2 regions of the Xenorhabdus littoralis genome follow, and region 2 is predicted to be linked to the other one. Evidence: predicted binding sites of a transcription regulator. Region 2 holds the regulator's gene; the other holds the start of a gene.

Region 1 (8,358 bases), on a different contig from region 2:
TGGAAAATGGCCGACATCCGGCTCAACGCAGATTGATTCTGGAAGAGTTGCTGGCACACCATTTAAGTATGCTGGCAGTCAGGGCTGGAGCTCAGCGTTTTTACGCTCAGCCACTCACAGCGGATAATTCATTAAAACAGCAGCTGCTAAGCCAGTTACCCTTCTCACCAACAGGCGCTCAAACCCGCGTCGTTGCAGAAATAGAACACGATCTGGAAAAAAATGTTCCCATGATGCGTTTGATTCAGGGGGATGTGGGATCGGGTAAAACGCTGGTGGCGGCGCTTGCGGCAGTTCGCGCTATTGTTCACGGCAAACAAGTTGCATTGATGGCTCCCACTGAACTACTGACGGAACAACATGCCAATACTTTTCGTCAATGGCTTGAACCGCTCGGAATTCAAGTCGGCTGGCTGGCTGGCAAACAGAAAGGTAAAGCGCGTCAGACACAACAAGAGGCGATTGCGAGTGGTCAGGTGGGCATGGTCGTCGGCACTCATGCAATGTTTCAGGAACAGGTTAAATTCGCGGGACTAGCACTGGTTATCATTGATGAACAGCATCGATTCGGGGTTCACCAGCGTCTGGCGTTATGGGAAAAAGGCCGGGAGCAAGGCTTTCATCCCCATCAATTGATCATGACAGCGACGCCCATTCCGCGCACATTGGCAATGACCGCCTATGCGGATTTGGATACATCCATCATTGATGAATTACCACCGGGACGAACACCCGTAACAACCGTTGCTATCCCGGATACCCGCCGGAACGATATTATCCAACGAATCAAAAACGCCTGTTTGGATGAAGGACGTCAAGCCTATTGGGTATGTACTCTGATCGAAGATTCTGAGGTGCTGGAAGCCCAAGCTGCGCAAGCGACCAGTGAAGAACTGGCACTGGCATTGCCTGAACTGAAAATCGGCTTAGTACATGGCAGAATGAAACCGGCAGAAAAGCAGAGCATCATGGAGGCGTTCAAGCAGGGTGAATTACAATTGCTGGTTGCTACCACAGTGATTGAAGTCGGTGTCGATGTGCCCAATGCCAGCCTGATGATCATCGACAATCCTGAGCGGCTGGGATTGGCCCAGTTGCACCAGCTTCGCGGGCGTGTCGGGCGTGGAGCCATTGCTTCACATTGCGTCCTGCTCTATAAAACTCCGTTAACCAATACGGCCAAAATACGCCTGCAAGTTTTGCGGGACAGTAACGATGGTTTTGTGATTGCCCAGAAAGATCTGGAAATTCGCGGACCGGGAGAATTACTTGGCACACGCCAAACGGGTAATGCAGAGTTCAGGATTGCGGACTTATTGCGTGATCAAAGTATGTTACCTGAGGTTCAGCGTATTGCCCGTTATATCCACCAGCACTACCCTGAACATGCTAAAGCACTCATTGAGCGCTGGCTACCGGATCGTTCGCAATATAGTCACGCCTAGTGGCCATGAAAATTCAATGAATCAATAAATAAAAAAATGCCGCTGAAATATCTCAGCGGCATATTTAGCCTGATTATCAGGCTATCCATAAACGTACCGAATTAACCTGCTACAGATGGAAATACCGGTAATAACAGATACAACTTGATGACAGCAGCATTAACAATATCTATAAAGAATGCTCCGACCATTGGCACGAGCAAGAATGCCACGTGAGATGGCCCAAAACGGTCAGTAATCGCCTGCATATTCGCGATAGCCGTTGGCGTCGCCCCCAAGCCAAAACCACAGTGACCAGCTGACAATATCGCTGCATCGTAATTCTTACCCATCACCCGGTAAGTGACGAAAACAGCATACAGTGCCATCACTACTGCTTGTACAGAAAGAATTACCAACATCGGCAATGCAAGGGAAGACAACTGCCACAGTTTTAAACTCATCAATGCCATCGCAAGGAACAGAGACAGGCTGACATTACCCAATATTGAAACCGCTCGATCAAATACCCGGTAAAAACCAAGCAAAGACAGACCATTGCTGAGAATTACCCCAATAAACAGGACACACACAAATGTCGGTAATTCAAAGCTAGTGCCTTCCAACTGTTTTTCAACAAAGCTACCCGCCAACAAACAAATGGAAATCATCGCAATGGTTTCCAACATCACCAGGGGCGTGATAAGACGACCAGTATAAGGTTTCTCAAATGCGGTCGGGATCTCATTATCATCAGCACCTAATCCCGGTGTTTTGGTATTTCTTACCAAGAAGCGAGCAACCGGGCCACCGATCAATCCACCCAACACCAGACCAAATGTCGCGCAGGCCATTGCCACTTCTGTCGCATTCTCAAAGCCATAGCGCTCAGAGAAAACTTTCCCCCAGGCAGCACCGGTTCCGTGTCCACCAGAAAGAGTAATAGAACCCGCCAGCAGTCCCATTAATGGGTCAAGACCAAGCATTTTCGCCAATACAATACCTACGGTGTTTTGTACCAATAACAGGCCAACAACAACGAAGACAAAAAGCATCAGAAGTTTTCCGCCCGCTCTCAGGCTGGAAAGGTTAGCGTTCAGGCCAATTGTGGCAAAGAACGTCAACATCAGGGGTTCTGTTAGAGATGAGTTAAAACTGACTTCCCAACCCGTGGCTTGTTTCACCGCCAATAAAACTAAGGCGACCAATAATCCGCCCGCGACGGGTTCAGGGATTGTATATTTTCCGAGAAACGGGACTGTTTGTACGAATTTTCTTCCTAGTAGCAAAACAAGTGTGGCAGCAACCAGCGTGCCATAAATATCCAAATGATACATTTATGTACCCATCCATTGTTAATATTATGTGAATTTAATGTGACGCTATAATCATCCTATAAAAACGCCAAGAGCAGGTAGGGTTCGGATTAGAAAGAAAATCATTAATAAATACAAGTTAAAACATTTAAAAATGTGACGAAATTAAGCCGTTTATAATAAGGAGAATTGAACGCAATCGATTGCTTTAATGATGGAGATCATTAAAATGTGTTGTTTTGTCCATCTGGAATTTCATAACATGGCCAGTTCAGCCCATGAGTCCAATTCATCAGCGCTTTCCGCCAAATCAGACAATGAATTGCTCTATCGCCTCGAAGATAAACCCCCTCTCCCGCATGCTCTATTTGCTGCGTGCCAACATTTACTGGCAATGTTCGTTGCTGTTATTACTCCGGCAATGTTGATTTGTCAGGCTCTCGGGCTTCCTGAGCAAGATACACAACGCATTATTAGTATGTCCCTGTTCGCCTCAGGCTTGGCATCACTTATTCAAATCCGCTCTTGGGGACCTATTGGTTCTGGCTTGCTGTCAATTCAGGGCACCAGCTTTAATTTCGTTGCTCCTCTGATTATGGGGGGATTGGCGCTGAAAAATGGGGGAGCTGATATTCCAACCATGATGGCCGCTCTATTCGGTACGCTGATGATCGCCTCAACAACCGAAATACTGCTCTCCCGTATCCTGCATTTAGCAAGCAAGGTTATTACGCCTCTGGTATCCGGTATCGTGGTAATGATTATCGGGCTGTCGCTAATTCAGGTCGGATTAACCTCGATTGGCGGTGGTTATTCGGCTATTCAAAACGGGACTTTTGGTGCCTCTGAGAATCTTCTGTTAGCGGGGATTGTCCTTGCCGTTATCGTGCTGCTGAATCGCCAAAAAAATCCTTACTTGCGCGTCGCTTCTCTGGTTATCGCCATGACAGTAGGCTATTTGGCGGCCTGGTATATGGACATGCTCCCCCGCCCGACGCCAACAGAAGAAACACCGATCATCACAATTCCTTCACCACTCTATTACGGTCTCTCTTTTGACTGGAATTTGCTTATCCCGCTTATTCTTATTTTTATGGTGACATCACTGGAAACCATTGGCGATATCACAGCAACTTCTGATGTTTCAGAACAACCCGTCAGTGGTCCGCTATATATGAAACGCATTAAGGGGGGTGTGCTGGCAAACGGCCTCAACTCGATGATCTCAGCAGTATTCAATACCTTTCCCAATTCCTGTTTTGGTCAAAATAATGGTGTCATCCAACTGACTGGTGTTGCCAGCCGCTATGTCGGTTATCTTATTGCCTCCATGCTGATTCTGTTGGGATTGTTTCCCGCAGTGGCAGGTTTTGTGCAACATATTCCCGAACCTGTTCTGGGAGGTGCTACGATTGTTATGTTTGGTACTATCGCCGCCTCTGGCATCAGGATCGTTTCCCGAGAACCACTGAATCGCCGGGCAATTATGATCATCGCATTGTCATTGGCGGTGGGTTTAGGTGTCTCCCAACAACCGCTGATTTTGCAGTTTGCGCCTGACTGGATGAAAAACTTACTCTCTTCAGGAATTGCTGCGGGTGGCCTGACAGCTATTCTGCTTAATCTGATTTTCCCCCAAGAAAAATAACCCATAAATTTAAGCCATTTTTATCCCTCCCGCTTTATCTGCGGGAGTTTTCTTTTTTACATTCTTACATTCATTCTGCGTATCTATTCGCAATATCAACACTCCCCTTATCAAAAATACATAAATTGATACTTTTACCTGTATCGCCTATTGAGTGCCTATTCATTTTGCGGCATAAAAGGGTTTCTGTTAGGGAGCTTATTGAGGTGAAGTCATGAGGTGGTTAGGAAAGTTTTTTGTTACTCTTTTATTGTTGCTGGTTCTGGCGATTATCGTCATCTATGTTGTTATTCAGACACATTGGGGAGCAAAACAATTAAGCCAATGGTTCAGTAAACAAGGACATTATCAAGTCAGTATTGAAAGTATTGACCATAACTGGCTGCAACCTGCCACAGTGATGTTAAATCGTGTGGAAGTCCGTGATAAACAGAGTCCTTTTTTACTTAATGTCAAAACCATCAATCTTGATTTCAAATGGCAACATTTGCTGACACCCCGGAATCTCCATCGCCTGACATTGCAACAAGGAACATTAACGCTATCTGGCAACCAATTTCCACCGCCCCTTAAAGCAGATATTTTACAGCTGGATCAAATGGACATTCAGTTGAATAATCCCAATACACATATTCAGGGAAAAAATATCACCGGAGGAATTACACCTTGGGAGCCTACTGCGGAAAGCCCGTTTGGTAATGGGCAATATCAATTCAGCGCCAATACGATCCTTTTAAAGGGTATTCCTGTTGAAAATGTCATAATGCAAGGCAACTACCATAATAAAATCCTCGCTATCGACTCTTTTGGCGCAACATTTTTGCACGGTGCTGTTTCTGGCGATGGCCAGCGATTAGCTGACGGCAGTTGGCAGTGGAATAATCTGTTGGTCAGCGATATTCGCTGGCAATCACCCATGACACTGAACACATTGAAGGAAAAAATCAACCACCTTCCCGCTATTTATGTCAAAGATCTCAATATCACCAATGCCAAACTGCAAGGACGCAACTGGTCTGTCGATTATCTGGATAGCACCATCAAGAATGTGGGGCTGGTCAGTGGCAGTTGGAACGCTGGGGACGGGTTGATTGATTTTAATGCCATGGACATAACGTTCAATAACGAAAAGTTCAGCGATACTCTCGGAAAGTTCCGTTTTTCTGGTGATACTTTTACCATTGCTAATCTGACAACCCATTATCAAAAAGGATTGTTTAATATTCAATCTGAATGGGATCGTAAAACCCGTCAATTGACTCTAAAAAATAGTTCTGTCACCGGGCTGCTTTATATTCTGCCACCAACCTGGCTCAATGATTTCAGAAAGGCCGCACCAGAATGGATTTCAGGGTTAAAATTAAATGACATTACCCTCAATAATACATTGCTGATTGATCCCAATCCTGACTTCCCATTTCAGTTAACTACGCTTTCGGGTCATATTGACACCATGGATATTTTAAAAAATGGCCATTGGGGATTGTGGAATGGTCAGGCATCTTTGCAAGCCTCCGGCGGGACATTTAATAAAATTGAAATTATCCGTCCTTACCTGCAACTACACGCTATAAATGACAAAATAACCATTGATAAATTAAATGCTTTCTCAGGCGACGGTCTATTACAAATTACCGGCACAGCAGAACAACAAATTTCCCAAACTCCTTTTAACCTCAGTTTCCGGGGGATGAAGGCGGATTTGAATATCTTGCCACAATGGGGTTGGAGACCACTCGATATTCAAGGAGAAGGCAATTTCTCGCTCTCTATCACTGGTGATCTCTCCGCTAATGACATTAAGGAAACAATCAAGGGCACACTGGATGCAGACAATAAAGCATCCGACAAAGAGTCACAATCTATTGAGCAAGGTTTGATTTCAACAAGTCGCTGCCCGCCAAAAGCGAACTCTTCTGCCGACCTTTCCGGAGAGCATCCTTCCCCGAATAGTGCAACGATTGATAGCTCAGCAACAGGCGCTCCCCCGACAACAGAGAAGCAAACCTGCGCCAAGCTCAAGCTATAGCTGTGGCAAAACGTTCGGGAGGCATGACGATATAAGTACCGGTGAACACGCTGCCGACGCCGTGTTCACCGCTAACCTGCACTTCCAGTTTAACCCGCGCTTTACTGCCTCGGGCAAGACGAGCCAGATCACCGCTCATGTTATTGAAATCCGCCGTTGCACTGGGGCGCCCTATGATTGGCTGTCGATAACGAATATTGGCATCCACCAGAATAATGTCACCACCCAATTGGCGCTCCTGTAGCAACAACCAAATCAATCCCCACGCCGTTAACGTGGCCTGCGAGAAAAGACTGCCCGCAAAAATAGTATGATGTGGATTCTGGTTTCCGGCTTCAGGCATCGTTGTAATAAAACGCTGACCGGTATATTGCGTGATCCGCAGCCCCATTTTTTCACTCAAAGGAATGTGCTTATGCCAGGCTTGTTGTAATTCTGCGCACCAGTCAGGACGATGCAGAATATCATCAAGGCTCATGATCGGTTTGATCATCAGAAAATGGTTAATCGGTGTCGTCTTGGCACCATTGATTAATCCCCGGTTTTGAAAGCCCAATTTATCGAAGAAATCAACAGCGTCTTCCCGTGCACTGCAAACTACCCTTTTTACCCCTTCCTGTCTGGCGACAGACTCCAGTGCCATCGCAATCAGTGTGCCCAAGCCTTTCCGCTGCACATTGGGATGAACAGCCAGAAAACGAATGGCACCCTCGCTGTCCGCATTGATATACAAGCGTCCGACAGCAACCGGATTACCATGTTCATCCACCACCATTTGATGATGAGCTACAGAATCATAACCATCTTTTTCTGAACCAATAGGCTGATGAAGCGGCTTACGCAACATCTCCCAACGAAATTGGTAATAGGTTTCCAACTCTTGTTCTGTTTGAGGTACTCTCAGGTGGTACATAGAAATAGCCCCTTCTCTTGTGTGTTGTCATGTGTAGTCGGGGAAACGGATGCTGCACACGGTGGATTATTTTATTATTTTAATCATCAATCCATTGGATAATCCCACTCATATCATACTTGTAACCAGAAGGTCACCGGCCCGTCATTGGTCAGACTGACCTTCATATCTGCGGCAAATTTCCCCGTTTCTGTTTTTACACCAGTTACGCGGCATTGTTCAACAAAATAGCGATAAAGTTCATCCGCTTTTTCAGGTTCAGCCCCACCAGAAAAACTAGGTCTTAAGCCTTTCTGAGTATCTGCGGCCAATGTAAATTGGGATACAACCAGTAAACTACCTTGAGCCTGCTGAACATTCCGGTTCATTTTTCCCTGCTCATCACTAAATACTCGATACCCGATTACTTTTTCGCATAAGCGCTGTACTTTTTGTGGGTTATCGTCTTTTTCAACCCCCAATAACACCAGCAGTCCTTGTCCAATTTCCCCGGTAGTTTCACCTTCAACAACAACCTTTGCCTGTGTTACACGCTGAATTAATGCGATCATTTTTTTACCTATAATCCTTGCCCGGTCAGGGCAAGGAGAGTGGAGGAAAACATCTCCCGCAATGGGCGGGAGATGTTAAGTGTCTGTGGGAAGTGAGAAATTATGTGCCTTAAAGTAATCGGGAATGACGTTCCTGCCAGCCACATGAATAGCATTGATACCTGATTTTTTCGCCGCTTCAACGTTTTCTAAAACATCATCAAAAAATATGGACTGATCTTCCATTACACCCTCTTTATCAAGTACATATTTAAAAATATCAGGTTCTGGTTTACGCATACCCAGATCCTGGGATAAATAAAGAAAGTCGACTGAAGCTGCAATTTCAGGGTAATGAACTGGCCAGTAATCAAAATGCAGACGGTTCGTATTTGACAGCACAACCACGCGATGGCCCTGCTCACGCAATTTATTCATTAACTCAATAACTTCCTGCCTGACATCAATAAAAATTGCATGCCAGCCTTCCGCAAACTG
Region 2 (8,358 bases):
GGGTATGCGTTTACTTCGCACCAGTGAAAACCCGGAGTATAAATATTCTCTGGCTTTTGTTGGTTATAGCGATGAAAGTCAGGGTGCAGTTATTGAACTGACCTACAATTGGGATGTTGAAAACTACGAAATGGGAACCGCATTTGGGCATATTGCCTTAGGTGTCGATGATGTCGCTGCAACCTGTGAACGCATCAAGCTCGCGGGAGGTAAAGTTACTCGTGAAGCCGGACCAGTCAAAGGTGGAACAACTGTTATTGCATTTGTTGAAGATCCAGATGGTTATAAGATTGAACTCATTGAAAACACAAGTGCCAGCAGTGCATTAGGAAATTAATTTATTATACCCACCTATATAAATCAGTTGCAGATTTGTTGGCTGCACTCACTTCCCCAGTTACATGCTTATAAACATACAGTTAGCTATGTTTCTGGGGATTCGTTCCCTTGCCACTATGCTACAGCCTGAAATCTATTGGGTATATGTATTACTTCTGCAAGGGACTCCAATTTTTGTCATAATACTCACTATTCCAGAGTTAAAAACAGAATCCTTGAAGTTAAGAACTGAAAATCAGATGTCTAATAAAAACGATCAAAACATGTTGAGTGGACGCTTTCGCGGTTACTATCCCGTTGTCATTGATGTCGAAACCGGTGGTTTTAATGCACGTACAGATGCTTTACTTGAAATCGCGGCAATCACGTTAAAAATGGATGAAGAAGGCTGGCTGATGCCTGCTGATACATTACATTTCCATATTGACCCTTTTGAAGGAGCCAATCTTGATCCTGCCGCTCTGGCATTCACAGGAATTGATCCTACCAATCCTCTGCGGGGAGCGGTTAGTGAATACACGGCATTGCACGCTATTTTCAAAATGATCCGCAAGGGGATGAAAGACACTAACTGTAACCGAGCTATTATAGTCGCCCATAATGCCAGTTTTGATCATAATTTTGTTCTGGCGGCGGCTGAGCGTTCCGGTCTTAAACGCAATCCATTCCACCCGTTCGCCACTTTTGATACAGCGGCACTCAGCGGATTGGTTCTTGGTCAAACCATTCTTGCCAAAGCTTGTATTACTGCGGAAATTCCGTTTGATAGTAATCAGGCACATAGCGCACTTTACGATACCGACCGGACTGCCCTGCTGTTCTGTGAACTCGTCAATCGCTGGAAGCGACTCGGTGGCTGGCCATTGCCTTCTATTGCTTCTGCTGCTTCTGCTGACAACGAGTCCTGAAGTATCAAACCCCATACTTATTTGTAAGTATGGGGCTTACGGAAAACAGTCATCAATCAGGTGAATTATGTGACTTTTTCTTATTCATCAGCTCTGTACTTGTCAGCAGTCTCTTTGATCAACGCTTGTAATTCACCACGCTGATACATTTCAACCAGAATGTCACATCCTCCAACCAATTCACCATCAATCCAAAGCTGAGGAAATGTCGGCCAGTTGGCATATTTAGGTAATTCAGCCCGGATATCGGGATTTTGCAGGATATCTACATAAGCAAAACGTTCACCACAAGCAGATAAAGCCTGAACTGCCTGCGCGGAAAAACCACAATTTGGTAATTTTGGAGAGCCTTTCATGTACAGCAGGATTGGGTTTTCTTTGATCTGGCGTTCAATTTTCTCAATGATCGCCTCTGTTGTGTTACCAGCCATTGCATTAGATTGCATATTAGTCATTGTCATTTTGCTTCCTTAAAACTGTAAAAGCCATTCATCCGGATCAGAAAAGATTTATTCAGAATACCACTTTCATCCCTAACCTTTCTACTGAGAACTTTCTGCGGCAGTTTTTTTCCATGATTCGCAACAAATAATCAGTAGATATTTTTATTCTAACTATTGGTATTTATTCTGGATTAAAGTGCATTTCTACGCCATATCGCCGCTAAATAGCATCTTTTCCTCTGTAATTTATCAGAAAAGTTGTTAAGATAATTACCAAAATAGCAACATGATAATAAACTTAAATTTGCTCTGTCCATGAATTAATCTCTTACTTAGTGAATGGTTTGCAGAGCCAAAACCCGATATTAAAAAGGAGCATGCAATGTCTTTCGAATTACCAGCATTACCTTATGCCAAAGATGCCTTGGAACCACACATTTCTGCAGAAACTCTAGAATATCACTACGGAAAACATCACAACACTTACGTTGTAAACCTGAATAATCTGGTTAAAGATACTGAATTTTCCGGAAAATCCCTGGAAGAAATCATCAAAACATCTGAAGGCGGTATCTTCAATAACGCAGCACAAGTCTGGAACCATACTTTTTATTGGCACAGCCTGTCACCAAATGGTGGTGGCGAACCAACTGGAAGAGTAGCAGATGCTATCAACAGTGCTTTCGGTTCTTTTGCTGAGTTCAAACAGCAGTTTACTGACGCAGCCCTGAAGAACTTCGGTTCTGGTTGGACATGGCTGGTCAAGAAAACTGACGGCAGCCTGGCTATCGCCAATACTTCCAACGCAGCAACTCCATTGACTGGCGAAGATAAACCAGTTCTGACCGTTGACGTATGGGAACACGCGTATTACATCGATTATCGCAATGCACGTCCTCAATATCTGGAGCACTTCTGGGCTCTGGTCAACTGGGAATTCGTTGAAAAAAATCTGGCTTAATGAGATAAATTCTCGCGCCAATTTTAAATAACAAAGGGCAGGTTTTCCCATTCAGGAATGCATGAATATCGGAAATCTGCCCTTGAATCAGGCCAGTATACACTTCAATTCTTTTTCTGGATCTTGGTTAGATCAGACAAAGACTCCCCAAAAAAACAATCATTATTAATGCACTACAGGCAGTCAATAACCCCAATTTAAGATCTGTATCCATAGAACATCCTCAAGTGAAAGTTAAGCTTCAGCGATACCATAAATTTTAAGTGATTATTCATCATGATGATTAAGTATCGCACTGTGATATTTGATACATATACTTTATAGCATCGATTATTACTTTCACTTTTGCGCTAGATCAGACAAAATTCAGGGTTTATCGTTAAATTATTGCCAGTTGCCCTCCCATATATAACTATACTGGCAAACAACTAACAAAGATCTGTAAATTTAGACCATAAGGTCAGGAGTCCTTTTTATCATGGCAACGATTAAAGATGTGGCTAAACGCGCTGGTGTTTCAACCACAACCGTATCCCATGTTATCAATAAAACCCGTTTCGTCGCCGAAGATACAAAGACCGCAGTTTGGGCGGCCATTAAAGAACTGAATTATTCACCCAGCGCCGTTGCCCGTAGTTTGAAAGTTAACCATACTAAATCTATCGGATTGCTGGCGACATCAAGTGAAGCCCCTTATTTTGCTGAAATCATAGAATCTGTTGAAAATAGCTGCTACAGCAAAGGCTATACACTAATTTTATGTAATTCTCATAACGATCCCGATAAACAAAAAGCTTATCTCGCCATGTTGGCGCAAAAGCGCGTAGATGGTTTGCTGGTAATGTGTTCAGAATACCCGGAGCAACTTTTGGGGATGCTGGAAGACTACCGCAATATTCCCATGGTGGTTATGGATTGGGGAGAATCCAGAGGAGATTTTACCGATGCAATTATTGATAACGCTTTTCATGGTGGTTACCTAGCTGGTCGCTATCTTATTGAACGCGGTCATCGGGATATTGCGGCTATTCCTGGGCCATTAGCCAGAAATACCGGGGGCGGGCGTCACCAAGGTTTTCTCAAGGCGCTGAAAGAAGGCAATATTGCCATTCGGGATGAGTGGATAGTTCAGGGTGATTTTGAACCGGAATCCGGTTATCAAGCTATGTGTAAGATCCTGAACCAGAAACATCGTCCTACTGCGGTTTTTTGCGGTGGGGATGTCATGGCAATGGGTGCGATTTGTGCGGCTGATGAGCTAGGATTACGTGTTCCACAAGATATTTCTATCATTGGTTATGACAATATCCGTAATGCCCGCTACTTTACACCAGCCTTAACAACCATCCACCAGCCCAAAGAACGTTTGGGACAAATGGCCTTTTCAATGTTATTGGACAGAATAGTCAATAAACGTGAGGATGCACAGACTATTGAAGTCCACCCACGTCTCGTTGAGCGACGCTCTGTCGCAGATGGACCATTTATTGACTATCGCCGTTAATCGTTAATTTTCTTGTAACCATTCAGCATTAAGTGTTTCTCTATCTCCGAGATAATCAAGCAACCAACTTAATGCTGGAGAATGGCTTTTTTGTGACCAAGCCAAGCAACATGGACTATCAGGTAATGGTTGTTCGAGTTCGAGTGTGGTCAGTTTGCCTTTACGGATGAGTGGTAGTGCCCGGTGCTCAGGCACCATTCCCACGCACAATCCATCCATGAGGCAATTCAAACCGGCATCCCAATCGGGAACGACCAATCGCCTTTGGTTATCCACAGCCCATGTATTGCGCTTAGGTAAATTACGTGATGTATCCTCAAGACACAGACTGGGATAAGGTCGCATTTGGTCGTCATTTAATTTTTCCGCTATCCTCACCAAATCATGCTCAGGACTGGCTACACATAACCAAGGCATAAACCCCATATCCCTGAAACTATATCGTTCACCGACGGGCGAAGCACGTGTTGCGCCAATAGCCAGATCTACCCGCCCATCTACTAGCGCATCCCAGACGCCATTGAAAACTTCAGGATAGATAAACAATTCTATGTCGGGAAAATGTCGATAAAAATCCAGAATTAACCGGAGAGTCCGCTCAGGCTTTACAACTTGATCAACCGCGATACTAAATTGTCCCCGCCAGCCGTTAGCAACTTGCTGGCATAGATGTCTGGTGTGATTCATTTTTTTGATAACAGAACGAGCTTCCTTGACAAAAATAGCGCCTGCTTCAGTTAAATCCACATCACGATGACGACGTTCAAATAGCGGAACCGCTAACCATTCTTCAAGTTGTTTTACCGTATAGCTGATAGCAGAAGGTACGCGATGAAGTTCTGATGCTGCCGAACTGAAACTTCCTGTTCTGGCAACGGCATCAACGACTTCCAGAGAGTATTCAGACCACATAAATCTTCCTTTCAATTTTTTTCACAGCATGTTGCAAATATTACCGTTTCACAAGTAAAAAACATGCCATATAGAATAAGCCGATGACTTCCTTATCAATTACCACACCGATTTATTGACACAATGACAAACAATAAAAACTCAATTTCATTCATGTTTTATCTCGCCGGGCTGAGTATGCTCGGTTATTTGGCCATCGATATGTACCTACCTGCTTTTGGTGCCATGAGAGCAGAATTAGGTACATCAGAAAATGCCATTAGTGCGAGTCTCAGTATTTTTCTTGCTGGTTTTGCTTTTGCCCAACTGTTATGGGGACAATTATCTGACCACTTAGGAAGAAAACCTGTTCTTATTATCGGATTGTCTCTGTTTTCCATTAGCTGTTTAGGGATGCTCTGGATAACTGATGCCACACAGTTGCTTGTGCTGAGGTTCATTCAGGCTGTTGGTGTCTGTTCTGCTGCGGTTTCATGGCAGGCTTTGGTCGTTGATCGGTATGATGCAGAACGCGCTAAACGGGTTTTTGCGATGATTATGCCTCTGGTCGCGCTTTCCCCCGCCCTCGCACCTTTATTGGGCGCATGGTTGTTGTCACATACAGGTTGGAGAATCATCTTCCTTGTTTTAATGATAGTGACACTCCTACTGTTGCTGCCAACACTGGTCCTGACAAATAAAAAGCGTTGTATCGAAACCAACACCGATAAGAAGACAATTTCTTTCTTTACATTACTCAACTCCCCTGTTTTTAACGGAAATGTATTGATCTATGCTTCTTGCAGTGCTGGTTTTTTTGCCTGGTTAACAGGTTCACCCACTATTTTGAAGAACATGGGTTATGACCCAACCGATATTGGTCTGAGCTATATTCCTCAAACTCTGGCATTTATGATCGGCGGGTATGGTTGCCGCATCTTATTGGAGAAAGTGAAAAGTGAGACGGTATTCCCATTTTTGCTGGTAGGTTATGCTGTCAGCATGATTGCCATTTACTTGCTTTCCATCTTCGGGGAGCCTTCATTTATGGCTATTCTCGTTCCTTTTTGCTTTATGGCTGCAATGAACGGCGCATCCTATCCAATCGCCGTGGCAAATGCACTCTCCGTTTATCCTAAGGACAGCGGTAAGGCTGCTGCATTGCAAAACTCCCTTCAATTAGGTCTTTGTTTTATTGCCAGCATGATAGTTTCTATATTTATGAAATATCCGCTCTTATCCACGACAACCATTATGGTTTCTACTGTTATCCCTATGGCGTTAGGTTATTGGTTACAGAAGAAAAATGTCGGAAAAATTGGCTAAACATAAATCAAATGGTTTCTCAAAAAAATAATAATTAAGAACATTATTATCTAAAGGTTGCAGATAATGTAGCCTTTAGATTATTGTTTAAATATTATTTCAATCATATACTCATACAGATTCATTATTCTAAAAATTCGGAATTTGAGGTTATTCAGGGCACTGAGGCCCTATTTGATTTCAGGATGAATAGGCAATAAATGCTTTTTTATAATTTCTGTTTCATTTCCAAATAAACCTTCATGGTTTTAACATAATAAAAATCAGCTACAAAGTGACGCCTCAAAATTCCATCACACAATTGTTGGAGAGTATATGAGTTCATCTTTCGTTGAAGATAAAAAAACAATAACTGATTCTTGGCATAGGATCGTCCATGAATTACTTCAGGAAGCTGATATTGAAATCAACGGCAAGCGCCCTTTCGATATACGCATCAAAAACCCCGACTTCTATAAAAGAGTGTTGAAAGAAGGCTCTCTGGGGCTGGGTGAAAGTTATATGGATGGTTGGTGGGAATGTGATCGGCTTGATATTTTCTTCCATAAAGTATTACGGGCAGGTTTGGAATATCGTATTCCTAAAAATATTAGAGATATTTTAAAAATACTTATCTCTCGCATATTTAATTTACAATCCCAAAAACGGGCCTGGATTGTCGGCGAAGAACACTATGATTTGGGTAATGATCTTTTTACCCGAATGCTTGACCCTTATATGCAATATTCCTGTGGTTACTGGAAAGACACAGATACGTTGGAAGAAGCTCAATCCCATAAACTCCGCCTGATTTGCGAAAAATTACAGTTATCTCCAGGTATGACTTTATTGGATATTGGCTGTGGATGGGGAGGATTAGCCTCTTATGCTGCTAAAAACTACGGTGTATCTGTCACAGGGTTAACAATTTCAGCCGAGCAACAAAAATATGCCCAAGAGCGCTGTAAAAATCTGGATGTAAAAATTATCCTTGAAGATTACCGAACCCTGAATCTCCAATTTGATCGCGTTGTTTCTGTCGGTATGTTTGAACACGTTGGCCCTAAAAATTATGCCAATTATTTTGATATAGTGAAAAAAAATCTGAAGCCTGACGGTCTATTCCTTCTCCATACTATCGGTTCCAATCGTGATAAAACTGGTGTCGACTCATGGATCAGCAAGTACATTTTCCCCAACGGTTGCTTACCATCAATTTCAAAAATTGCCAAAGCAAGTAATGGAAAATTTGTTATGGAAGATTGGCACAATTTTGGTGCCGATTACGACAAAACACTGATGGCATGGTATGAACGATTCATAGCAAGCTGGCACGAAATAGAGCATAACTATAGCCCACGCTTTAAACGGATGTTCAGTTATTACCTGAATGCCTGCGCGGGTGCATTTCGTGCAAGGGATATTCAGCTATGGCAAGTTGTGTTCAGTCCGCAAGGGATTGATAAGGGATTGAGAGTACCGAGATAATAAATCGCTCTACGAATAGAGAACCCAAAGCTACAGAAATCACATTTCTGTAGCTTTCGCATCCTATTGAATGCCTTTTTCATAAAAATTTTTACCATAACTTGGCAAAATTTTTATTGTTCCTCAGTCTGTAACAGTAACTTTTCCTGCTCTTTCTGTGCCATGACCCGTTCAACGGTATCTACAATCGCTTGAGTTTGTGGATCAATCTCAATGTTAACCTTTTGTCCTAAACGCTTTTTACCCAGAGTTGTACGCTCCAATGTTTCCGGGATCAAATGCACACAGAAACGATTGTTCACTACATCGCCAACAGTCAGGCTGATACCATCAATGCCAATAAACCCTTTATGCAGGATATATTTCATCAATTGCTTATCGTGAATTCGGAACCAAATTTCATGGTTATTTTCTGAAGTAAATATCTTGGCAATTTCGGCTGTTGTAATAACATGACCGGACATCAAATGCCCGCCGATCTCATCACCAAATTTAGCAGCCCTTTCCAGATTAACAATA

The links. The regulator PurR, encoded in region 2, represses purine synthesis genes. The targets are predictions, from matches to a motif close to CANGCAAACGTTTGCNTG.
Region 1: FE394_RS18300 (nucleobase:cation symporter-2 family protein) is a predicted target of PurR. The motif match lies at 2,933-2,950, and genes of this name have one in related genera.

What each region holds. Positions count from the first base shown of each region.
Region 1 is NZ_VCDP01000126.1:10,879-19,236, forward strand. It holds gene recG (ATP-dependent DNA helicase RecG) at 1-1,445, shown strand, start outside; gene gltS (sodium/glutamate symporter) at 1,547-2,761, opposite strand; gene FE394_RS18300 (nucleobase:cation symporter-2 family protein) at 3,003-4,388, shown strand; gene FE394_RS18305 (translocation/assembly module TamB domain-containing protein) at 4,603-6,417, shown strand; gene fabY (fatty acid biosynthesis protein FabY) at 6,407-7,330, opposite strand; gene dtd (D-aminoacyl-tRNA deacylase) at 7,444-7,881, opposite strand; gene yihX (glucose-1-phosphatase) at 7,957-8,358, opposite strand, start outside.
Region 2 is NZ_VCDP01000067.1:56,158-64,515, forward strand. It holds gene gloA (lactoylglutathione lyase) at 1-337, shown strand, start outside; gene rnt (ribonuclease T) at 579-1,247, shown strand; gene FE394_RS15810 (Grx4 family monothiol glutaredoxin) at 1,328-1,678, opposite strand; gene sodB (superoxide dismutase [Fe]) at 2,073-2,651, shown strand; gene purR (HTH-type transcriptional repressor PurR) at 3,130-4,155, shown strand; gene punR (DNA-binding transcriptional activator PunR) at 4,159-5,067, opposite strand; gene punC (purine nucleoside transporter PunC) at 5,191-6,372, shown strand; gene cfa (cyclopropane fatty acyl phospholipid synthase) at 6,688-7,839, shown strand; gene FE394_RS15840 (riboflavin synthase subunit alpha) at 7,953-8,358, opposite strand, start outside.